DNA from 4 places in the Kineococcus arenarius subsp. arenarius genome. Region 2 is predicted to be linked to each of the others. Evidence: riboswitches for the same ligand, from Rfam matches in the RefSeq annotation. Region 2 holds a riboswitch; each other region holds the start of a gene.

Region 1 (2,176 bases), on a different contig from region 2:
ACGGCACCGCCCATCACGCGGCCCTGGCCGTCGATGTGCTTGGTGGCGGAGTAGACGACCACGTCGGCGCCGAACCGCAGGGGCCGCTGCCCCACCGGGCTGGCGAACGCGTTGTCCACCACGACGACCGCGCCGGCCGCGTGGGCGAGCTGCGTGACCGCCTCGACGTCCACGAGGGTCTGCATGGGGTTCGCCGGGGTCTCGAAGAACACCGCCTGCGCGGGCGTGGCCAGGGCCCGTTCCCACTGCGCGAGGTCCTCGCCGTCGACGAACTCCGTCGTCACGCCCCAGCGGGGCAGGATCTCGTCGAGGATCACGTAGCAGGACCCGAACAGGCTGCGGGCGGCCACGACGCGGTCCCCCGCACCGAGCAGCGCGCCCAGGGCGTAGAACACCGCGGACATCCCGCTGGCCAGGCCGTAGCAGGCCTCGGCACCCTCGAGCAGCCGCAACCGCTCGGTGAACACCGACACCGTCGGGTTGCCGTAGCGGGAGTAGACGTAGCGGTCCACCTCACCGGTGAACGCGGCCTCCGCGGCGGCGGCGGACTCGTACACGTACCCGGACGTCAGGTACATCGCCTCGGACGTCTCCTCGAACCCCGAGCGGGCCAGCCCACCGCGCACGGCGGTGGTGTCGGGGCGCCAGGGGCTCGGCTGCTGCTCGGTCACGACTGCCTCCAGGGAAGGCCCTGCGCGCGCCAGCCGGCGGCGCCGCGGTGGCCGCGCTCGTCGAGGTCGCCCTCGAAGCCGTCCAGGACGTTGTAGCTGGGGCCGATGCCCGCCGCGGTGGCGGCGGTGGCCGCCCCGACCGACCGCTTGCCGGAGCGGCACAGGAACACCACCGGACCGCGGTGGCCCGGTGCGATGCCGGCCCGCTCCAGCTCCGCCAGGAACCGCGCACCGGGCGCGTCCTCCTCCACGGGCAGCCAGGAGGCGAACACCGGTGGCCTGCGCAGCGCGGCGGCGTCGGGGACCCCGACGTACGTCCACTCCGCCTCGGTGCGGACGTCCACGAGGACGGCGTCGCCGTCGTCACGCAGCAACTCGAACGCCTCACGCGGAGTGAGGTCGCCGGCGTAGCTCACGAAGCCTCCATCGGTCCTGGCATGAGCACCCTCCCGAGGGGGGTTGCTGCGGCGTCGTCGAGCCAGGTCTCTCGGCCGCTCTGGATGGTCCGACCAGCCTAGGGCATCTGCGCCCGTGCCCGGGGCACGCCGCCCGGATCAGGGCGCGGGCAGCTCCTGCCCGGGGCAGCCGGCCAGGACGCCGGCCATCGCGTCGTGCTCCGCGGGCGTCACCCACAACCCCCAGGCGCTCTTGACGGCGACCTGCCGGGCGACGTACTCGCACTCCCCCTCGGGCGGCAGCCACTGCGAGGCGTCGTCGTCGCCCTTGGCCCCGTTCAGCGGGCCGTCCACGGCCAGCAGTTCCAGGGGGTCGTTGGCGAAGCGGACCCGTTCGTCCTCGCTGAACCCCTGCGCGCCGGTGCGCCAGGCGGCCGCCAGCGCCACGACGTGGTCGATCTGCACGTCGGCGCTGGTGTCCTCGCCGCGGCGGAAGGCGATCTCGTCGCCGGAGTACGGGTCCTGCAGGGTGCCGGACAGGACGGTGCAGCCGTCCGGCGCGAGGCGGACGTCGTCCAGGTCGCGCAGCAGGACGTCGTCGCGGGTGCGGCAGCCGTTGTCGTCGACGTCGACCCAGCTGGAGCCGAAGCGGGTGCGCTGGTAGCCGGCGGAGGAGGCGGCCTCGCGCACCGGCAGGGCGGCCAGCGCCTCGGCGGCCCCGCCGGACGCCTCGCCCCGCGCGGGCCCCGCCGCGTCGCCGGTCAGGGCCCGCCACAGCGCGACGGCGAGCACCAGGACGAGCAGCGGCACGAGGATCGCCGCCGGGGCGCTGGAGCGACGTGCGCGCACGGCCACCTCCCAGCCTCGCGGGCCCCCGGGGACGACGAAGGGGGCCTGCACGCGCAGGCCCCCTCCAGGACGCTCCCGCAGTTGGACTCGAACCAACAACCTGCCGGTTAACAGCCGGCTGCTCTGCCAATTGAGCTATGCGGGACCACCACCGGGTGAACCCCCGGCGACAGCACGTCAACCGTACCAGCCCCGCCCGAGTGCCTGCGCCCCGGCCGCCCCGCGCGCGAGGGCCCTCAGGACCCCTGGGCGCGCTCCTGC
Region 2 (2,176 bases):
GGTTTCGAGGAGGTGCTGGACCTGGCGGCGGCGGGCGACGTGCTGGCGCGGCGGGTCGTCGACGACTCCGCCCGCGCGCTGGGCGTCCTGGTGGCCGCGATCGGCAACCTCACGATGCCCGAGAAGGTGCTCGTCTCCGGGGAGAACGCCCGGCTGGCCGAGGTGGGTGCCGCGGCGCTGCGGGAGGGGATCCGGGCGCACCGCAGCCCGCACGCCTCCGAGCTGGACGTGGACGTGCAGCACACGGGTTTCCCGGAGTGGGCACGGGGAGCCGCGGTCACCGCGATCCGCACGTTCGTGCTGGGGCACCGCCGCTGAGGGCGCCGCCGTCAGCGGCGGCGCGCCAGCAGGTGCCAGAACCGCGCCGTCCGCCGGAACTCCTCGCGCCGGCTGAGCTCGACCTCCAGCTCCTCCAGGTCCGCGACGGAGCGCTCGTCGGCCCGGTGGGCGTCCTCCAGCAGCGTGGTGACCGTCAGCACCCCGGCGCGCCCGACGACCTCGCACCCGGCGGCTCCCACGGCCTCCTCGACGACGGCGGGGTCCAGGCGCAGCACGGAACGGCCGGTGGCCGGGTCCTCCCCGCGCTCGGCGTCCAGCACCACCCACGCCTGCGCCGGCCCGTCGCGCAGCGCGGCGGCCAGGACGTCGGCGGCCGGGTTCGGCGCCATGAGGGAGAGCAGGCCACCGGGGCGCAGGGAGGACGCCAGGGTCGCCACGTCGTCCGCGACCTGTTGCGCACCGCCCCGGTGCTGCAGCACGTCGTGGCACAGCACGACGTCGAAGGACCCCGAACCCCCCGCGCGGTGCCGGGTCAGCGCCGCCAGGGCGGTGAGGTCCTCCAGGTCCGCGGCCACGGTGCGCACGCGGTCGGCGACACCCGCGGCGGTGGCCGCGGCGCGGGCCGCGCCCAGCACGTCCGGTGAGGCGTCCAGGACCGTCACCTCGTGGCCGGCGAGCGCGAGCTGCAGCGCGTCGCGGCCGTCCCCGCCGCCGGCGTCCAGCACGCGCAGCGGCGCCGGGCCCAGCTGCGCGCACCGCTCGCGCAGCAGCACCGCCAGCACCCGGTAGCGCAGACGCCCCCACGGGGACTCCTGCCAGGTGGCCCAGGCGGCGGCCTCGCGGCGCGCCTGCTCGGACCCCGCTGCGCCGTCCGCGGCGGGCGTGGTGGTGCTCATGCCGTGCCTCCCCATCGGTCCTGGCGTGAGCACCCTCCACGCGGGGGTTGCTGCGGCGTCGTCGAGCCAGGTCTCTCGGCCGCTCTGGATGGTCCGAGCAGAGTACGGCACGGATACGCTGACCGCCCGACCCACGACCCCGGAGGACCCGCGCCCATGAGCACCGCCCCCCTCGCCGCCGGCGACGAGCTCGTCTTCCCCCCGCCCGCGGGGTTCGCCGCGCAGGCCAACGTGGGCGCGGAGGAGTACGAGCGCGCCGCGGCGGACCCGGAGGCGTTCTGGGCCGAGCAGGCCGGCCGGTTGCAGTGGGACGAGCCCTGGCACACCGTGTTCGACGGCTCGACGCTGCCCACGGCGCAGTGGTTCGTCGGCGGCAAGCTCAACGTGGCCGTGAACTGCGTGGACCGGCACGTGGCCGCCGGGCGCGGGGAGAAGGTGGCCCTGCACTGGGAGGGCGAGCCCGGCGACTCGCGCACCATCACCTACGCGCAGCTGCAGGACGAGGTGTGCCGCACGGCGAACGCGCTGCAGGAACTCGGCGTGGGGCACGGCGACCGGGTGGTGCTCTACCTGCCGGTGCTGCCCGAGACGATCGTGACGACGATGGCGTGCGCGCGCATCGGCGCGGTCGTCAGCCTGGTGTTCGGGGGTTTCTCCGCCGAGGCGCTGCGCTTCCGGGTGGAGGACACCGGCGCGAAGCTGCTGGTGTGCACGGACGGGCAGTTCCGCCGCGGGAAGGCGGTGGCCGTCAAGGGTGCCGCCGACGCCGCTGTCGAGGGCCTGGAGCACGTCGAGCACGTGCTGGTGCTGCGCCGCACCGGGGACCTGACGCCGGACGTGCCGTGGACGCCGGGGCGCGACGTGTGGTGGCACGACGTCGTGGACCGGCAGAGCACCGAGCACGCCGCCCCGAGCTTCGACAGCGAGAACCCGCTGTTCATCATCTACACCTCGGGCACCACGGGGAAGCCGAAGGGCCTGGTGCACACCAGCGGCGGGTA
Region 3 (2,176 bases), on a different contig from region 2:
CGACCTCGCCCGGCTCGGAGCCGACCACGATCGGGGCACGCACCGCGTTGCCCCACTCGGTCCAGCTGCCGTCGTAGTTGCGCACGTTCTCCAGGCCCAGCAGGTGCGTCAGCACGAACCACGTGTGGCTGGAACGCTCCCCGATGCGGCAGTAGGTGACGGTGTCCGTCTGCGGGGTCAGCCCGGCACCGGAGAAGTAGATCTCCTCCAGCGCCGCGCGGTCCTTGAACGTGCCGTCCTCGTTGGCAGCCTTCGCCCACGGCACGCTGGCCGCACCGGCGATGTGACCGCCGCGCAGGGTTCCCTCCTGCGGGTAGTCGGGCATGTGGGTGCGCTCGCCGGTGTACTCCTGCGGCGAGCGCACGTCGATCAGGCCGCCGCGGTGCTCGCGCACGTCCGGGGCGAACGCGCGCACGCGGCTGTCGTCGCGCTCCACGACGGGGTACTCGGTGCGCTCGCGCTGGGGGACCTCGGTCGTCAGCTCACGGCCCTCGGCGGCCCACTTGGCGCGGCCGCCGTCCAGCAGGCGCACGTCCTCGTGGCCGAACAGCGTGAACACCCACAGGGCGTAGGCGGCCCACCAGTTGCTCTTGTCGCCGTACAGCACGATGGTGTCGTCGCGGCGGATCCCCTTGCGGGAGAGCAGCTCGGCGAACGCAGCACCATCGAGGTAGTCGCGGGTCACCTCGTCGTTCAGCTCGGTGTGCCAGTCGACCTTGACCGCGCCGGGGATGTGGCCGGTCTCGTACAGCAGGACGTCCTCGTCGCTCTCCACGACGACCAGGCCCTCACGGCCCAGGTTCCCGGCCAGCCAGGCGGTGCTGACCAGCTTCTCGGGGTGGGCGTACTCGGCGAACTTCGGCTCGGTGGTGTCGACGGGGGCCGTGCCGGACGTGGTGCTGGACATGCGTGTTCTCTCCAGGGCGTGACGTGGGTTCGCCGGCCGCCGCGCGGCGGCCGGGTGCGGTGGTGGTGCGGTGCCGCACCGGGTTCGCGCGCTCGCCCGGTCGGGGCGGCACGGGGTTCCGGGCGGGCCGGGTCCCGGGTGGGCGGGGTGCGCCCCGGGTCCCCGGGGCGCACCCCGCGGTCCGGGCGGGTTCTGCGGGCTGTCTGCGACAGGCGGCGGAACCGCGGCGGCACAGGTCGATGTGCCGCCGCGAGTGCAGTTCTGTGGTGCGGTCCTGCGTCATCCCGTGCCCTCCATCGGCCCTGGCGGAAGCACCCACGCCCTGCGGGAGGGGGGTTGCTGCGGCGTCGTCGAGCCAGGTCTCTCGGCCGCTCTGGATGGTCGTGGCGCCACCGTGCCCGGTGCGGGGCCGGGCTGTCAACCTCGCTGCACCACCCGCCACCCGTTCAGGCCCCGGTCACCTCCAGGACCCGGCAGGCCACCGCACCGGTGACGCCCTCGCCGCGCACCTGCACGGTCCTCGTCTCCCCCGGCGCGAGCTCCTCCACGACGACGCTGCCCCGGCCCAGCTGGGCGTCGGCGGCGTCCATCCACTCCACGACGACCGTGGAAGCGCCGGGGCGCTCGGCCGTCCCGGTGACCTCCAGGGTCGCGGTGGCCGTCCCGGAGCCGGTGACGTCGCCGCAGCCGGTCACCGCGATGCCCTCGGGGGCACCGGAGGGCCGCGTGCCGGCCGCTCCCCCCTCGGCGGGAGGAGCGCTGACCCCGGGCCCGGCGGGACCGGGCCCCGGCGTGCCGTCGACCACGTCGCCGCGCTCCCGGGCGGTGACGGCCACGACGACCGCGGCGGCGGCCAGGGACAGCACCAGCCCCGCCACGGCCACGCGCCGAGCCCGGCGAAGGCTCACGGCGCCCGCCCCGGCACCGAGCAGCGCCAGGCACAGGGCGAGCACGTGCAGCCTCGGCACGAGGGCGGTGACGGCACCCGCCGCACCCAGCACGACGGAGGCGACCGCCACTGCGTCGTGCGGCCGGCGGGCGGAGGAAGGGGCTGGTCGTGCGGTCGTGGTCACGGTGGCGTCCCGGGGCTCGTCGTCGTGCTCCTGGCCCGCTCCAGGCTAGGTGAACCACCCGGGAACAGCGAGAGGGCCGGCCCCTCGCGGGACCGACCCTCCGTACTGCTCACTGTCGGGCTGACAGGATTTGAACCTGCGACCCCTTGACCCCCAGTCAAGTGCGCTACCAAGCTGCGCCACAGCCCGATGGCCC
Region 4 (2,176 bases), on a different contig from region 2:
TCTCAGCCCTGCGCCGCCCGCGCGTCCTCCTCGACGTCCGCCAGCTGCTCCTGCAGGGTGGCGGGGTCGACGTCGCGCACGACGGCCTGCGGGTAGCTCTGCACGAACTCCTCCAGCACCGCGGGGTCGTGGATGAGCTGGGCGAGGTCCAGGTACGTCTGGTTGCCGGTGTCCTCGGCGCGGGAGACGAAGAGGTTCACGTACGGCACCGCGGACTCGCTCTCGGGGTCGTCCTGGTGGACGACGTCCTCGACGGGCAGCCCGGCGCTGGTGGCGTAGTTGTTGTTCACGACGGCGCCGACCACGGAACCGTTCTGCAGCGCACCGGCGGTCTGCGAGGCGTCCAGCGGGACGACCTCGACCTTCGCCTCCTGCACGTCCGCGACGGTGGAGAACGCCGAGCCGCCGTCGGCGAGGGTCAGCAGGCCCGCGTCCTGCAGCACGAGCAGCGCGCGCGCCTCGTTGATGGCGTCGTCCGGGATGGCGACCTTCGCGCCCTGCGGGAACTGCGAGGGGTCCTCGTACTGGGTGGAGTACAGCGGCAGCGGGTAGACGGCGGTGGAGCCGATCGGCTGCAGGTCGTCGTCGGCGGTGACGTTGTAGTCCGCCAGGTACTGGGTGTGCTGGAACTGGTTGAGGTCGACCTCGCCCTGGCTCAGCGCCGGGTTCGGCAGGCTGTAGTCGGAGAAGTTCACCAGTTCCACGTCGACGCCGAGGCGCTCGCTCGCGAGGTCGACGTAGGTGTTCCAGTACGGCTCGGCCTGGTCGGTGACGCCGATGCGCACGGTCTGCGTCTCGCCGGCCGCCGTGGTGGTGGTGTCGTCGTCGCCGGTGTTCCGCACGACGAGCACCACGATGATCGCGATGATCGCCAGGGCGGCGGCGCCGATGACGAGCGGCGCCTTGCTGCGGCCGGGCTTGTCGGGCAGGGAAGGAGGGGTGGCGGCGCTGGACAACTCGGGGCTCCTCGTGGGGTGGTGCGGGGTTCGGGTCCCCCGGCGCCGGGTCCGGCGGCGCGGGGGTCGGCAGGGGCGGGCGGTCAGCCGCCGGTGGCGGCGCCGCCCCGCGGACACGAGGGGGGCGTGGCGCGCGGGCTCACGACGGGTCGCCTCCTGATCGGCCAGGCCGGTCCGGCGCTGCTGCGACGGCACGGCCACACGCTTGCGGGGCGCACCGCCCCGCCGGGCTTTCACCTGGAGCACCCCACCGCGGACGAGGGTTGCCGGTCAGCAAGCCAGGGCTTGTCGCTGACGCTCGATGCCGTCGGGAATCGTAACGACGGGCCCGAGGGAGCGTCAAAACGCGGCGGGGCGCCCGGGGGCGGCCGCGCCCGGCGCCCGCACCGGCGCGCCCGCCGCCGCTTGTCGCGAGTAGGTTGCAACAAGCCCGCCCGCCGTCCCGCGCCCGCAGGAGGTCCCCGTGCCGTCAGCCGGCGCCCCGCCCCGGCGGCGCCCCGCCCCGCCCCCCCCTCCCCCCGCCCCGCGCGGGCGGCGGGCCCGGGCCCGCCGCAGCGCCCTGGTGCTGCTGGCGCTGGGCGCCCTGACCGGCCTCGCGGCGCTGCTCGGCGCGGTCGTGGGCGCCGTCGCGATCTCCCCGGCCGACGTGCTGCGCGTGGCCGGCCACCACCTCGTGGGCGTCCCGGCCCGGGTGACGTGGGACCCGGTCGTCGACGCCGTGGTGCACGACGTGCGCCTGCCCCGGGTCCTGCTGGGCCTGGCCGTCGGCGCCGGGCTGGCGGTGTGCGGGACGGCGCTGCAGGCGATGGTGCGCAACCCGCTGGCCGACCCGCAGCTGCTGGGCGTCAGCTCCGGCGCCTCCACGGGTGCCGCGGCGGCGCTGCTGCTGGGGGCCGGCGCCGGCTGGGGCGAGCACGCCCTGGCCGGCAGCGCGTTCACCGGCGCCCTGGCGGCCTCGGTCCTGGTGTACGCCGTCGCCCGCGGCGCCGGGCAGGTCACCTCGGCGCGGCTGCTGCTGGCGGGCGTCGCCGTCGGCTACGCGCTGCACGCGGCCACGAGCTTCCTCGTCTTCGCCTCCGGCTCCGCCGAGGGGGCCCGCTCGGTGACGTTCTGGCTGCTGGGCTCGCTGGGCCTGGCCACCCGGGGCGCGGCGCTGGGGACCGTGCTGGTGGTGGTCACCGCGACCGTGGCGGCCCTGACGGCGTGGGGGCCGCGGCTGG

What was found. A riboswitch is a leader RNA that binds a small molecule or an ion and turns the genes downstream of it on or off. The one in region 2 is predicted to bind S-adenosylmethionine.
Region 1: it holds a riboswitch for S-adenosylmethionine, as region 2 does, so the genes downstream of both, ACRYM0_RS14310 (rhodanese-like domain-containing protein) here and ACRYM0_RS17050 (class I SAM-dependent methyltransferase) in region 2, are expected to answer to the same signal.
Region 3: it holds a riboswitch for S-adenosylmethionine, as region 2 does, so the genes downstream of both, ACRYM0_RS12860 (sulfurtransferase) here and ACRYM0_RS17050 (class I SAM-dependent methyltransferase) in region 2, are expected to answer to the same signal.
Region 4: it holds a riboswitch for S-adenosylmethionine, as region 2 does, so the genes downstream of both, ACRYM0_RS02075 (MetQ/NlpA family ABC transporter substrate-binding protein) here and ACRYM0_RS17050 (class I SAM-dependent methyltransferase) in region 2, are expected to answer to the same signal.

Annotation. Positions count from the first base shown of each region.
Region 1 covers NZ_JBJLSE010000062.1:4,111-6,286, forward strand. The annotation lists gene ACRYM0_RS14305 (O-succinylhomoserine sulfhydrylase) at 1-671, opposite strand, end outside; gene ACRYM0_RS14310 (rhodanese-like domain-containing protein) at 668-1,087, opposite strand; SAM riboswitch class I at 1,092-1,178, opposite strand; gene ACRYM0_RS14315 (HNH endonuclease family protein) at 1,226-1,915, opposite strand; tRNA gene ACRYM0_RS14320 (tRNA-Asn) at 1,988-2,060, opposite strand; gene dnaG (DNA primase) at 2,152-2,176, opposite strand, start outside.
Region 2 covers NZ_JBJLSE010000093.1:1,329-3,504, reverse strand. The annotation lists gene ACRYM0_RS17055 (ROK family protein) at 1-318, shown strand, start outside; gene ACRYM0_RS17050 (class I SAM-dependent methyltransferase) at 330-1,175, opposite strand; SAM riboswitch class I at 1,184-1,270, opposite strand; gene acs (acetate--CoA ligase) at 1,332-2,176, shown strand, end outside.
Region 3 covers NZ_JBJLSE010000050.1:11,691-13,866, reverse strand. The annotation lists gene ACRYM0_RS12860 (sulfurtransferase) at 1-907, opposite strand, end outside; SAM riboswitch class I at 1,198-1,291, opposite strand; gene ACRYM0_RS12855 (FxLYD domain-containing protein) at 1,354-1,980, opposite strand; tRNA gene ACRYM0_RS12850 (tRNA-Pro) at 2,096-2,169, opposite strand.
Region 4 covers NZ_JBJLSE010000003.1:87,290-89,465, reverse strand. The annotation lists gene ACRYM0_RS02080 (methionine ABC transporter ATP-binding protein) at 1-1, opposite strand, end outside; gene ACRYM0_RS02075 (MetQ/NlpA family ABC transporter substrate-binding protein) at 3-956, opposite strand; SAM riboswitch class IV at 1,153-1,262, opposite strand; gene ACRYM0_RS02070 (FecCD family ABC transporter permease) at 1,420-2,176, shown strand, end outside.